2 regions of the Vibrio sp. J502 genome follow, and region 2 is predicted to be linked to the other one. Evidence: predicted binding sites of a transcription regulator. Region 2 holds the regulator's gene; the other holds the start of a gene.
What was found. Region 2 encodes PurR, which represses purine synthesis genes. Its sites were predicted from a motif close to TNANGNAAACGTTTNCNTNA; they were not measured.
Positions count from the first base shown of each region.

Region 1: a site for PurR is predicted at 3,901-3,920, ahead of N5E84_RS11925 (uracil-xanthine permease family protein). Genes of this name have one in related genera too.

Region 1 is NZ_CP104554.1:2,579,957-2,586,779, reverse strand. Features, by position in the region: gene ompR (two-component system response regulator OmpR) at 138-857, shown strand; gene envZ (two-component system sensor histidine kinase EnvZ) at 938-2,242, shown strand; gene N5E84_RS11925 (uracil-xanthine permease family protein) at 2,344-3,738, opposite strand; gene recG (ATP-dependent DNA helicase RecG) at 3,958-6,036, opposite strand; gene spoT (bifunctional GTP diphosphokinase/guanosine-3',5'-bis pyrophosphate 3'-pyrophosphohydrolase) at 6,243-6,823, opposite strand, start outside.
Region 2 is NZ_CP104554.1:1,458,707-1,465,529, reverse strand. Features, by position in the region: gene glgA (glycogen synthase GlgA) at 1-692, shown strand, start outside; gene N5E84_RS06845 (alpha/beta fold hydrolase) at 826-1,626, shown strand; gene N5E84_RS06840 (putative signal transducing protein) at 1,634-1,933, opposite strand; gene N5E84_RS06835 (TVP38/TMEM64 family protein) at 1,942-2,622, opposite strand; gene N5E84_RS06830 (TfoX/Sxy family DNA transformation protein) at 2,771-3,358, opposite strand; cyclic di-GMP riboswitch class I at 3,473-3,558, opposite strand; gene purR (HTH-type transcriptional repressor PurR) at 3,720-4,727, opposite strand; gene torD (molecular chaperone TorD) at 4,997-5,644, opposite strand; gene torR (two-component system response regulator TorR) at 5,932-6,645, shown strand; gene elyC (envelope biogenesis factor ElyC) at 6,771-6,823, opposite strand, start outside.

The DNA of each region.
Region 1 (6,823 bases), 1.1 Mb from region 2:
CGCTTAGTGTCTAACAACGAAGCGCGACAAAAGACATAAACGTTAACAATTCTTTGCATGATTTTAGCCGCAACGGTGTTACATTTTACTCGCTCGGTTTGATATTGGCTGAAGCTCAGAATTAGGTGGGATCTCAGATGCAAGAAAACTATAAAATTTTAGTGGTGGATGATGATGCGCGTTTACGTGCATTGCTTGAGCGTTACTTGTCAGAGCAAGGTTTTCTGGTGCGTAGTGTCGCCAATAGCGAACAGATGGATCGCCTGCTCACTCGTGAAAACTTCCACCTAATGGTGCTTGATTTGATGTTGCCGGGTGAAGATGGTTTGTCTATTTGCCGCCGCTTGCGTAACGCCAATAACATGTTGCCGATTTTAATGCTGACCGCCAAAGGCGACGAAGTGGATCGTATTGTTGGCTTGGAGGTGGGTGCGGATGATTACCTGCCCAAACCGTTTAACCCGCGTGAACTACTGGCGCGAATCAAAGCCGTGCTACGTCGCCAAGTGATTGAAGCCCCTGGCGCGCCAAGTGCTGAAGAGTCGGTGGTTGAATTTGGTGAGTTTCGCCTGAATTTAGGTACCCGCGAAATGTTCCGTGGCGATGAGCCGATGCCGCTCACTTCCGGTGAATTTGCCGTATTGAAGACCCTAGTCACCAATGCGCGTGAGCCAATGTCGCGCGATAAGTTGATGAATATGGCAAGAGGGCGTGAATACTCCGCAATGGAGCGCTCGATTGATGTGCAAATCTCGCGTTTACGTCGCATGCTTGAAGTGGATCCAAGCAAACCACGCTACATACAAACGGTGTGGGGCTTAGGTTACGTCTTCGTTCCAGATGGTAAAGAGTCTTAAATTTCAATCAGCTCCTGTCGGTTAACCCACAGGAGCTTTTTTGTCGCCTTTTTGATAGTACGTTCATAGCGGGTTTTCCTATGCGCATTCGCAGTTCCTTTACTCAATCGATTTTGCTCTTCTTTTCATTGCTGATCGCCAGCCAAGTGTATTCTTATTACGCCGTATTTAACTATGCTTTGATGCCCAGTTTGCAGCAGTTCAATAAGATTTTGGGCCATGAGATCAACCTAATGCTGGATGATGCGGCGAACAATACATCGAAGCTGGGAATGGACGCCTTACAGCGCCGCCGAGTGTTAGAACAGTTGGGTGTCACTATTCATGGTGAAGAGAGTGAGATGGCCCAAGAGTATCACGATGCCATCAGCATTGATTTGATGAGCGAGGAGATGAGCAATGAGCTCGGCTCGCCGACCGATGTGCGGATGATTTTGGGTAAAGAGAGTTATATTTTATGGATGAAAGTGGACTCTTTTCCGGGGTCATTAATACGCATCCCTCTCTCTGAGCTGCAAAAAGAGGATTTTGCGCCACTATTTCACAATAGTTTGGTGATGGCGTTATTGATCGTCTTAGGGGGATGGCTGTTTATTCGTCTGCAAAATCGTCCTTTAATTGCCTTAGAAAAAGCCGCCAAAGCCGTTGGCCGAGGTGAGAACCCGCCACCATTGCCACTCAAAGGCGCTTCTGAAATTCGCGCGGTGACGTTGGCGTTTAATCAAATGTCGAAAGGGATCCAAGCACTTGAAGAGGATCGCTCATTATTGATGGCGGGGATCAGCCACGACTTACGTACGCCGCTGACTCGTATTCGCTTAGCCACGGAAATGATGTCTCCAGAAGAGAGTTATCTCGCCGAAGGGATCATCAGTGATACGGAAGAGTGTAACGAGATCATCAGTCAGTTTATGGACTACCTTAAACCCGTCAATAAACAGACCTTTACCGCCGTTGATCTCAATGAGATCGCCAATGATGTCGCCACTGCCGAAGGGGGTTATGAGATCAAAATCGATGTCGCGCTGCATTTACCAATGCAGCCAGCCTTTGGCAATGCGATCGCCATTAAACGCGCGGTGAGCAACTTAGTGGTGAACGCCATTCGTTATGGTAATGGTTGGGTTAAGGTGAGTACGGGCAGTACCGCAGATAACAAAATGGCTTGGGTTTGTGTGGAGGATAATGGCCCGGGTATTGATCCTAGCCAAGTGAGTAAAGTGTTTGAACCTTTTACGCGTGGTGATACCGCGCGCGGCAGTGAAGGTACAGGGCTTGGTTTGGCGATAGTGAAACGGATTGTGAGCCAGCATCATGGCAGCGTTGTGGTGAGTAACCGCAGTGAAGGTGGCCTCAAAGCGCAACTGAGCTTTCCGACCAAATAAGCTTCGTAACTAAATAACACAATGGGCTCAGTTGAGCCCATTGTGTTTACGGTTTATGCCCTTTCGGTTACTGACCGAAGTTTTTGGGCACATCCATGCGATCAGTTGGTTTTGATCTCTTCGAGTTCTTCTTCTTCGCGTGGCAATTTTTCTGGCAGCAGCAAGTTGAGCAAAATTGCGGTGATACCGCCAGCCGCTACGCCGGATGAAAAAATGCTCTTAATGAACTCAGGCATAAATTGCAGAATCTCTGGCTTTTGCGCAATGCCTAACCCCATCGAAAACGATAGCGCCATGATTAAAATCGCGCGGCGGTCGAGATCCACACGGGAAATAATACGCACACCCGCGGCTGCAATGGTGCCGAACATGACGATGGTTGCACCGCCAAGTACCGGTTCAGGAATCAATTGTACAAAGCTTGCCACGCCTGGGAACAGGCCGAGCAACACCAACATGGCGGAAATAAAGTAACCCACATAACGGCTGGCAACCCCGGTGAGCATAATTACGCCATTGTTTTGGCTAAAGGTCGAGTTGGGAAAACTGTTAAAGATCGCCGCCAGCGCGGAGTTCAAACCATCAGCCAGCACACCACCTTTAATACGCTTCATGTAAATCGGCCCTTTGACAGGCTCGCCCGACACTTCAGAAGTGGCGGTGATATCACCAATCGCTTCCAATGCGGTGATCAAGAAAATCAGTACCAGAGGAATAAAGAGTGACCAATCAAAACCTAAACCAAACTGCATAGGTATTGGTAGGGCAATCAGGGCGGTTTCACTCAGTGAATCAGTGTTCACCATCCCCATCAAGTAGGCCATGATATAACCAACGAACATCGCAATCACAATCGATGCTACGCGAATGTATGGGTTACTTGAGCGGTTGAGCAGCACGATAAGTCCAAGCACGGTTCCCGCCAGCGCCAGTTTGTCTAAGCTGCCAAAAGTGCCATCGCTGAGCGCAGCATAGCCGCCACCCATAGAAACTAAACCAACTTGTACCAGTGTTAAGCCTATCAGGGTAACCACAATGCCCGACACCAGCGGCGTGATCACGCGGCGCGCGTATTGCAGCACTCGTGATAATAGGATTTCAGCAAAAGAAGCGACTAAAATGGTGCCAAAGATCGCCGCCATCATAGTGCTGATATCTGCACCACCCGCTTTTAATGACAAGCCTGCGCCAATAATTGGCCCAAGAAAGTTAAAACTGGTGCCTTGGATAGAAAGTAAACCGGAGCCAATCGGGCCAATGGTGCGGATCTGGATAAAGGAGGATAAGCCAGATGCAAACAGCGACATGCTGATGATGGTGTTAGTCTGTTCGGCAGAAACACCAAGTGTTTGGCAAATAATGAGCGAAGGGGTGATGACCGCAACAAACATGGCTAGCAAATGTTGTAAAGCGGCGAAAATGGTTTGGGGTAGCGGTGGCCTATCGTTGAGTTGATAAACCAAATCAGACTTACGCGAAGCGTTGTGGATAGTCATACTGTTTTCCTAATGGTGCGTTGTTGTCTTAGCGTTCGCTGAGTGGGAGCACTAAGTGGAGCAGACACGTCATCTGTGATTGCTGTTAATCAGAATCTGCTCGGACTGGATAAGTGAGTAGTTCACTAAAAAAATTGGCGAAATTATAGAGGGTTTACGCAAGAAAGCAAACGTTTGCTTTTGCTGTGTAAGGGAGAGGGGAATACAGAACGAACAATCTTATGCTTTGGCGTAGATGTCCTTCTCTCCTAACCAGCGATCGATAATGGCGGTCGCGTGGCTTGGATAATGGTCGTGTAAGTAGCGAGCAATGCGCTGTACTTCAGGAATTAAACGTTGGTCACGGACTAAATCCGCAATTTTGAAATCCGCGAGGCCGGTCTGTTTGGTACCAAGCAGCTCACCCGGACCGCGAATTTCTAAGTCTCGTTGGGCAATCACAAAACCGTCATTGCTCTCACGTAGTACACCCAAGCGTTTTTGCGCGGTTTTCGATAGCGGCGCATGGTAGAGCAATACGCAATGGCTGGCGACAGAGCCTCGCCCTACGCGGCCGCGTAATTGGTGCAACTGTGCTAAGCCCAAACGCTCAGGGTTTTCGATGATCATCAAGCTCGCATTCGGCACGTCAACGCCAACCTCAATCACCGTTGTGGCAACCAGCAAGTGCAGTTCATTATTTTTAAAGGCTTGCATCACCGCTTGTTTTTCGCTTGGCTTCATTCGACCATGCACCAAACCGATTTTGACATCGGGCAGAGTGCGTTGTAGCTCTTGCGCTGTGTCGGCGGCGGCTTGTGCTTCTAGCACCTCAGACTCATCAATCAAAGTACAGACCCAATAAGCCTGTTTTCCTTCACTCAAACAGGCATGACGTACGCGCTCGACGATATCATCACGCTTTGTATCTGGGATTGCGACAGTTTGAATGGGCGTTCGTCCCGGTGGCAGTTCATCAATAACGGAGGTTTCTAAATCAGCGTAAGCAGTCATCGCTAAAGTTCGTGGGATCGGCGTTGCGGTCATGATCAACTGGTGCGGATACGCGCCTTGCTTCGCTCCTTTCTCACGCAGTTCTAAACGCTGGTGGACGCCAAAGCGGTGTTGTTCATCAATGATGACGAGCGCAAGGTGATGAAATTCAACTTGTTCTTGAAAAAGAGCGTGAGTACCCACTATCATTTTTGCCTCACCGCTGGCAATGCGAGCCAGTTCTGTTTCTTTCGCTTTGCCTTTTAATTTACCCGCCAGCCAGCCGACTTGGATGCCCATTGCTTCAAACCAGTTGGCAAAGTTAATCGCGTGCTGCTCGGCCAGCAATTCCGTCGGTGCCATTAATGCTACTTGATAGCCATGTTCGATAGCTCGTGCGGCGGCTAATGCCGCGACCAAGGTTTTCCCTGAGCCCACATCACCTTGTACTAAACGCATCATGGGGTGAGCTTCTGCCAGATCGGCTTCGATCTCTGTCACAACACGTGTTTGCGCTTTAGTGGGAGAGAAAGGCAGTTGTGCAAGCAGTTGTTGTTTGAGTGTGCCAGACCCAGCCAGTGGCAATGCCATATCTTGCTGGCCTTGATGGCGTACAGCCAGCATGGAGAGGTTTTGCGCCAACAGCTCTTCCATAATTAGGCGAACCTGCGCCGGATGTTTCCCCTCATCAAACAGTTGCAGGTTAATGCCCGGTGGCGGCCGGTGAATGATGTGCAGCGCTTCAGAGAGCGTAATTTGGTGATCATACAACCCGGCAGGTAGCAATTCTTGTACGGCGGCTTTGTCGAGTAAACTTAATGCTTGATCAGTGAGTGTGCGTAGCGTGAGTTGGCGCAGGCCATCGGTTGTTGGGTAAACGGGTGTTAAGTTAGCTTCGACATCTGGCTGTTGCTGAGGAGCATAAAATTTATAATCAGGATGAACAATTTCAAGGCCGAATCCACCACGTTTAATTTCACCGTAAGCGTGCACTAACTTACCTTCAGCGAAATTGTTTTTCATCCCAGCAGTAAAGTTAAAAAAACGCAGCATAATGGTGCCGTTACCATCGCTTATTTTTACTGTGAGCATTTTGCGTTTGCCAAAAACCGTATCCACCGCCATGACTTTACCTTGCACGGCGGCCCAAAGCCCGGGATGCAATTTAGCGATAGGGTAGATCCGTGTGCGGTCCTCATAACGTAAAGGGAGATGGAACAGCAGATCTTGCACACTGATTAAGCCAACCTTTTCCAGTTTTTCAGCCACTTTAGCACCCACGCCAGAGAGTGAGGTGAGAGGAATCGCGGACAGTAGCTGTGACATAACAGGGCTCATTAACAGTATCGTTATCTATTATTCAACCATCGAACTGTTTTTTTGTACAGCATAAAATCATGTAATGGTCGATAAGCGGCAGGCCATCGACTAATTTGAATAGTGACGCCTAAAATGCAAGATGGGGGTAGGTATCGGAAAATAAAAACCCCCATGAGTGGTTAGCCGCAAGGGGTTTTATTTATTTGGATAGTTTAATTTTTCCGGCGTCGCACTTTCAGTGCATGAGGCATCACACGAATTTTTTTCATGATGTTTGCTAAGTGAATGCGATCTTTGGTGGTCAGCAGCACAGTGACAGTATACAAACGTCCATCACGCTCCTCGGTGGAGAGGCCATGAATGTTGGAACCTGTTTTCGAGATTACATTCGTCAGTTCCGCTAACGCACCTTGGTGGTTTTGCATGTCCACTTTCAGTTCGGTGATGAACTCTTGGTCGTAATCTTTAGACCACTCAATCGCCATGTAACGATCCGGCTCTTTTTGGTAGCCACGAACATTAGGGCAGGTTTCACGATGCACCACTAAACCACGACCCGGAGAGACATGCGCAATGATGTGATCGTCTGGGATGGGGTGGCAGCAGTTAGCAAACGTGAGCAAAATACCTTCAGCACCGCGGATCGGTAGTTTCTTTTTCGGTTTGCCATCATTGCTTTCCACTTCGGTCAGCTCATCAGCATCGCCAAGCAGACGACGCGCAATGACAATACTCATCAGTTCGCCTAAACCAATCGCGGCCAGCAGATCATCGACCGTGGCCATTTTAAGCT
Region 2 (6,823 bases):
ATAGCGAGTGGGATCCACAAAACGATGAATTTCTTCCTCTTGGCTACTGTGATGAAGCTGAATCACTTCAAGCGGGCAAACGGGCGAGTAAGCGTATGTTGCAAGAGGAGCTGCAATTACCTCAGCGTGACTTGCCTTTGTTTGGGATGGTTTGTCGACTCACCCACCAAAAAGGTTTCCACTACATTTTACCTATACTAGAGTCGTTCTTACGCAATGATGCTCAGCTCATTATTGTTGGCACAGGAGAGCCTGAAGTTGCTGTTCAGCTACATAAAATGGCGGCGAAGCATGCTGATAAATTTGCGTTTGTTGAAGCTTATAGCAATCGTTTTGCACATTTGGTTGAAGCCGGTTCTGATTTCTTCTTAATGCCTTCAGAATTTGAAGCTTGCGGTTTGAATCAGATCTACAGCATGGCTTATGGCACGCTGCCCATCGTTCGTGAAGTTGGTGGTTTAAAAGACACCGTGCGTGATTATGATAAGTTTCCTGAAGAAGCGACCGGCTTTGGTTTTCATGATCCTTCTCCAGAAGCACTGCTTATTGCAATGCAGCGAGCGATGCTGTTTTATCTTCAACATCCCGAAACTATGTTGGAGGTTCAGCAGAGGGCGATGCGACAAAATTTTAGCTGGCAGGATTCAGCGAAAGAGTACATCAAGATGTATCATCTCGCGTTTCATGACTGATGTTTTTATAACAAGTAAGGCGCTTTGGCGCCTTACTTGTTTAGCCGAACGAGCCCGCATGATTTTTTGCTATTCAGCCCCCGTTTTGTGGTAGTCTTGCGTTTCTCAAATTGAAGCTGATTAACGGTTTTGTATGTCTCATAGCCTACTTTTCCATAAGACCTACCTGCATCCCACCAGTGATGAATGGGTTGTTTTTGTGCATGGTGCAGGTGGAAGTTCATCCATCTGGTTTAAGCAAATCAAAGCGTACCGTGAGCATTTCAACCTGTTATTAGTTGATTTACGAGGTCATGGCAAGTCAAACCAACTGTTTAAAGAGTTGATGGCAAATCGTTACACGTTTAAATCCGTCACTCTTGATATTCTCAAAGTGCTCGATCATTTGAAAATTCAGTCTGCCCATTTTGTTGGAATGTCACTCGGCACCATTATTGTGCGTAATCTTGCTGAAATAGCGACTGGGCGAGTTTGCTCTATGGTTTTGGGCGGAGCGATAACCCGTTTGAATGTGCGCTCTCAAGTGCTCGTAAAGTTGGGTAATTTGAGTAAACACATCATTCCTTACATGTGGCTTTATCGTCTGTTTGCTTACATTGTGATGCCACAACGCAACCAAAAAGAGTCACGGCATCTTTTTATTCGAGAAGCGAAGAAGCTGTGCCAAAAAGAGTTTAAACGCTGGTTTATGCTGACTTCCGAAGTCAATCCTCTGATGAAATGTTTCAAAGAGAAAGAGCTGCCAATTCCCACTCTTTATCTTATGGGAGAGAGAGACTATATGTTCATTCAACCCGTTAAAGACATGGTGGCAATGCATAGACAAAGTGTGTTATTAGAAATCCCAGATTGCGGCCACGTGTGTAATGTTGAACAATCTGAGATGTTTAACCACCACTCAATTGAGTTCATCCGCCAGCATCAGACTCGTTAGTCTGAATCTAAACAACCGCAGTACCAGCAGGCTGCGGCCCATTTTCCTCGTTGCACTGTCCACAAACCCAGTTAGGTTCTTCGTTTATCTCTTCTATCTGATAGGCCAATAATTGTGCTTGAGCCTCGGCGATTTGAGCTTCATCCAACAGCCATATATAGGGCAAGGTTTCTTCTGAAAAAGGGAGCTCTCCACCTAAGCCGTATAAGTTATCGCCTCTCACTTCACAGCGAATATTGAATTGCTGTAAATACTGACAAACTATATATGCCTCTATCGGGTGGTTTGAAACACAAATTTTCATCATTATTCACTTCAGGCGGATGTTGGGTTTTTGTTCAATCTGGCCATAATCCACTTGGTGAGAATAGGAAAAAGACCTAATAGAGCAAATGAAAGCAAAACCGAAGGAGATACAATACCGGATAAGCTTTCAATTTCAGCTAGTTGAGTACCAGCATTCAGATAAACGGCAGTGCCGGGCAGCATACCGAGTTGGCTAATCAGGTAAAAGCGAGCGGTTGATATGGGTGTTAGGCCCATCAATAAATTAATCAAGAAAAAAGGGAAAACCGGAATTAAGCGCAGTGAGAATAGATAAAATGCCCCATCTTTTGCAACGCCTTGATTAATCGTTTGCAGCTTTTGACCAAATTTTGTTTGAATCCATTCACGCAGTAAGAAACGGCTACTCAAAAAGGCGATAGTTGCGCCTATGGTGCTGGCAAAGGAGACAAGCAGTAAGCTAGTCCAAAAACCAAACAGCGCAGCACCCAGTAACGTGACGACCGCCGCTCCTGGGATAGAGAAAGCGGTGAGCACAATATAGAGTGAAAAATAGATCAAAGCAGCGCCGATCTCGTTTTGGCTAATGTATTCGTTTAATAGCATTTGCTGTGCTTTGGCATTATCTAACGTTAGATAGTGGCCAAAATTTACAATCAAAAAGACAATAAAGGCAAATAAAGCCAAGCCTAAGAGAAGTTTTTTATTCATGGTATTCCTCAAAACGACATATTTTACTAGATATAGTGAAGAAGACAGAGGAAGTCGAATTTATATTTCAAAACGGGATGAAAAAAACGCCCGCATGGTGATACGAGCGTATTTGATTATTTAATCGAGATATTTATTTACTCGGAGGTTAAAGGCTTTTAGCTAATTCATCGCGTCGAGATTGTGGGATAACCGACCAATGCTTGCCTTCAATCGCACCTTCAAGGGCCCATAGCAATTCAAGACTGATTGAAGAAGAATGGGTTTGCTGAATCGCTTTATAGGCTTCCAAAGCCCCCTTTGTATGCAAATCCGTTACAGATTCTATCCCTGCTTTCTTAAGCATACGTTCGGTGGCGAGTCGAAGGTTCGGGAGATCTTTTAGGCGTTCTGGCTTCGTTTGGGCTTGAACTTCTCGTTCTTGTTTGGCGATTTCGAGTGCGACAGCAGCATCTCGTAAAATAAGCGAAGGGTTTTCCCAACAATTGTCAGGTAATGCGAAGTATTTTGTGACGACAGGGAACCCACGTTTTTTATAGATATAGGGCTCATAGCCTTGCTCTTTAAAGCGAGAGGTTGATAGATCGTCTGCGCGAATATGAAGTTTATCGTTTACGACCAAAGCAAACATGGTGTCATCGACAAAAATGCCGAAGCCGCCAAACATTGAACGAGACTTAACGCGTCCAAGTTGTTCGAAGAGTCGCATTGAATCTTTAAGTACTGGTTTATCCATGCTGTAAATTCTCGGTGTATGGGAAAAACGCCACCAAAATCAGGTCCGAGAGATTAGCAAACTTATGCAGAAAGAGTGTCAGTAAGGGGTAAACTTAACGTTTGCATATTTGCCATCGGCAACCCCGCTACCTACCGAATAGTCGGTTTAGGCCGGAGGCTTTGCGTCCCATCTTTTCAAATGGTTTGCCCTGTGCGTGACTTCTAATAGTAAGAATATATAAATTTTTGGATGAGCATCACGTTTATTTATTATTTGCGTGATGCTCATTCCAAATTTACTATTATTTAATACGGCGTTCTGTCTCGAATATAGGAAAATCCCTAAAATTGACATTTGTCGCTTGCTTTAAATAATGACACTATTTCGTTATGTTTTTTACTGTGTTGCGTTCAACAATCTCGGGATGCATCTCAAACACACGACGTTCATGCTCTTTGTCTTTAATGCGTTCCAATAGGATTTCAAAGGCGTTTTTCCCTACTCGTCGTTTTGGCTGGTGAACCGTGGTTAACGGTGGCGAGAAATATTCAGCAAGTTCAATATTGTCATAACCAATAACAGACATGTCATCAGGAATACGGATGCCTTTTTGTTGCAAGCGACTCATTAAACCGAGAGCCATTGTATCGTTAAAGCAAAAAACAGCCGTTGGGCGCTTGTCCATGGCGGCGATCTTGTCGGCGGCGAGAACCGCCGTATCACATTCGAAATTACCTTCTAAAATCCAATCGTCATGCGCTTTAAGGCCTGCTTCGGCAAGCGCACGCTTAAACCCTTGAATTCGCTCTTGGCACGCCGCTTTTTCGAAGTGTCCACTTAAGCAAGCAATGTCAGTATGTCCATGATCAATAAGGTATTTGGTCGCGAGATATCCGCCTTCCTCTGAGTTATCAATAATTTTATCGGCTTGAGAACTTTCAGGGCCCCAGTCCATGATAACTTTCGGAATGTCTGAATGACGATCAAGCATCTCAAGCAGTTCTTGGGTGAGGTCCGAGCACATGACCAACATACCATCGACACGTTTTTCCGCTAGCATGCGGATGTAGTCGCGTTGCTTCTCGTAAATACCGCCGGTATTGCACAAAATAAGTGTGTAGCCTTGGCGGTAGCAGTAGCTTTCAACACCATCGATAACCTCAGAAAAAAATAAGTTTGTCGATTGGGTCACTAACATACCAATGGTACGGGTGGTGTTGCATTTTAAGCTGCGAGCGACTGCACTTGGTGCATAGTTAAGCTCTGATACCGCTTCCATCACTCGTTCTTGGGTTGCTTCAGCCACAAAGCGAGTTTTATTGATTACATGCGATACCGTGGTGGTTGATACGCCCGCTAAGCGTGCAACGTCTTTAATCGTAGCCATAAATTCTCTGTCCTGTCGATAACTGCTGAAAGTGATAGTCACGAAGAGCAATTCAGCGGTATTAGGCCTACCAGTGTCATATTGAAGCCTGAAAGTAGTAAAAACACAAAAACCGCCTCTAATCAGCGGTTGCATCTTAAATTCATTTTTTATCGTTTGCGGTCAAGATTCTAGTCCGCAAATGTCCATCAAGCAACGAAAAATCCACCGAATAAATCAGTCAACAGTCACAATTGACCGATTTAGTAATTGGTATTAACCAGGTTATCTCACTGGTTTGATAAATAGTCGCGGTCTAAGTGAAGAAACGCGACCAACAATTCGCTTGCGGCACCGTAAAAACCAAATTGATCAATCTGTTGGCAGCGAAGATGGAATTGTGGGATCCAAGAGAGCAAATGTTGTTCAATAAAATCACACTGCTGTGTAAAGGCTTGTTCAAGGTGTGTCTCTTGTTCAAGCTCATTGGAGCGAATGATCAAGTTACCTAAGAAATCCAGTTCAATCGCAATGTGGTCGGCGGGTTCGTTGAGTGTATCGTTGACTGCAATGTGATGGGCTGCCATCAAATCCGACATTGCTCTGGCTGGTTCGTCATTGAGCAACCTTGATTTTCCAATGTAAATTGAGGCATAGGGTAGCGCGGACTCCTTATTGGATTTTAAAAAAAGATCACAGAAATCGGCTGCGAGCTCAAGCTGTGCGTCTTCTTTGTCTTGCAATCGGTTCAGTGCATCAACTAATTTATCAATGGCAGGTTTAAGTGTCGCGTTTTCTGCTAATCCTGAAAGAAATGTGCGAATAGCGGGCGTATAGTATTGCTCTAATTCATGCTCCGAAAGTTCTTTCACAAATAAGCTCGAAAGCCACCAATAAATCTCGGCACGCTGTTCATTAAAAGCTTTGATGTCTTGCATGGTATTGGCTCTCCAAGGGGGTGGTTTTGCGAAAATCGTTTTTAAAAAGTAATTGATCTAAGTGTAACTAATAAAAATGAATAGCAGTCGCTAAGAAAATGAAAAAATATGAGTGATTTTTTCATTAAGTTAATGGATGTCTGGAAGGTTGTTTTGAATCAATAAACTCTCATCTTTCTTAATTTTAAAAGTGATACGACTAGAATTATGACTATTTATGAATAGAATGGCTTTGTACAGAATCTCGAGCCGAGGTTTGAACATTTCTATAGAGTAAAGTGGTGTAAATGAGCTATCACGTATTAGTAGTTGAAGATGATGCAGTCACTCGCAGCAAGCTAGCTGGATACTTTCAAAGCGAAGGTTATATGGTAACGCAAGTGGAAAGCGGTACTCAGATGAGAGATGCTTTGAAAAACAGCGCGATAGATCTGATTATGCTAGACATTAATTTACCCGGTGAAGATGGTTTAATGTTAACGCGTGAGCTACGCAGCCAATCTGATATTGGCATCATATTAGTGACAGGGCGCACGGATAGCATTGATAAGATTGTTGGTCTTGAAATGGGGGCCGATGATTACGTAACGAAACCTTTTGAATTGCGCGAGTTGCTGGTGAGAGTGAAAAACTTGCTGTGGCGGATCTCGACCGCAAAAAACAAACTGAACGAAGAGAGCGGTGTATCTCACAATACGAATTTAGTGCGCTTTAGCGAGTGGACCTTTGATATCCAGCGCCGAGCGCTGAGCCGTAATGGTGAGCCCGTAAAACTGACCAAAGCGGAATATGAGCTATTAGTTGCCTTGTCGTCATATCCGAATCAAGTCCTTAGCCGTGAACGTATTTTAAATATGATCAGCCATCGTGTGGATGCACCTAACGATCGAACGATTGATGTACTGATTCGACGCATGAGGGCGAAGATGGAGTTTGATCCCAAGAATCCGCAAATCTTTGTGACTGTGCACGGTGAAGGTTATATGTTCGCTGGTGATTAGCTGAGTGGTCGCGTGTGTAAAATTGGCGTTGGGCCGTGCCTTTTTATTCCCATGATTTTTTGTAGCCGCGATTATCAAGAAAAACGGAGCACATAAGTGGCTCCGTTTTGGGTTGAATACAATTGCTAATTGCTATTGATGTCCAATTCTGTATCGCCATGCCCGGAGGCCCAATCAC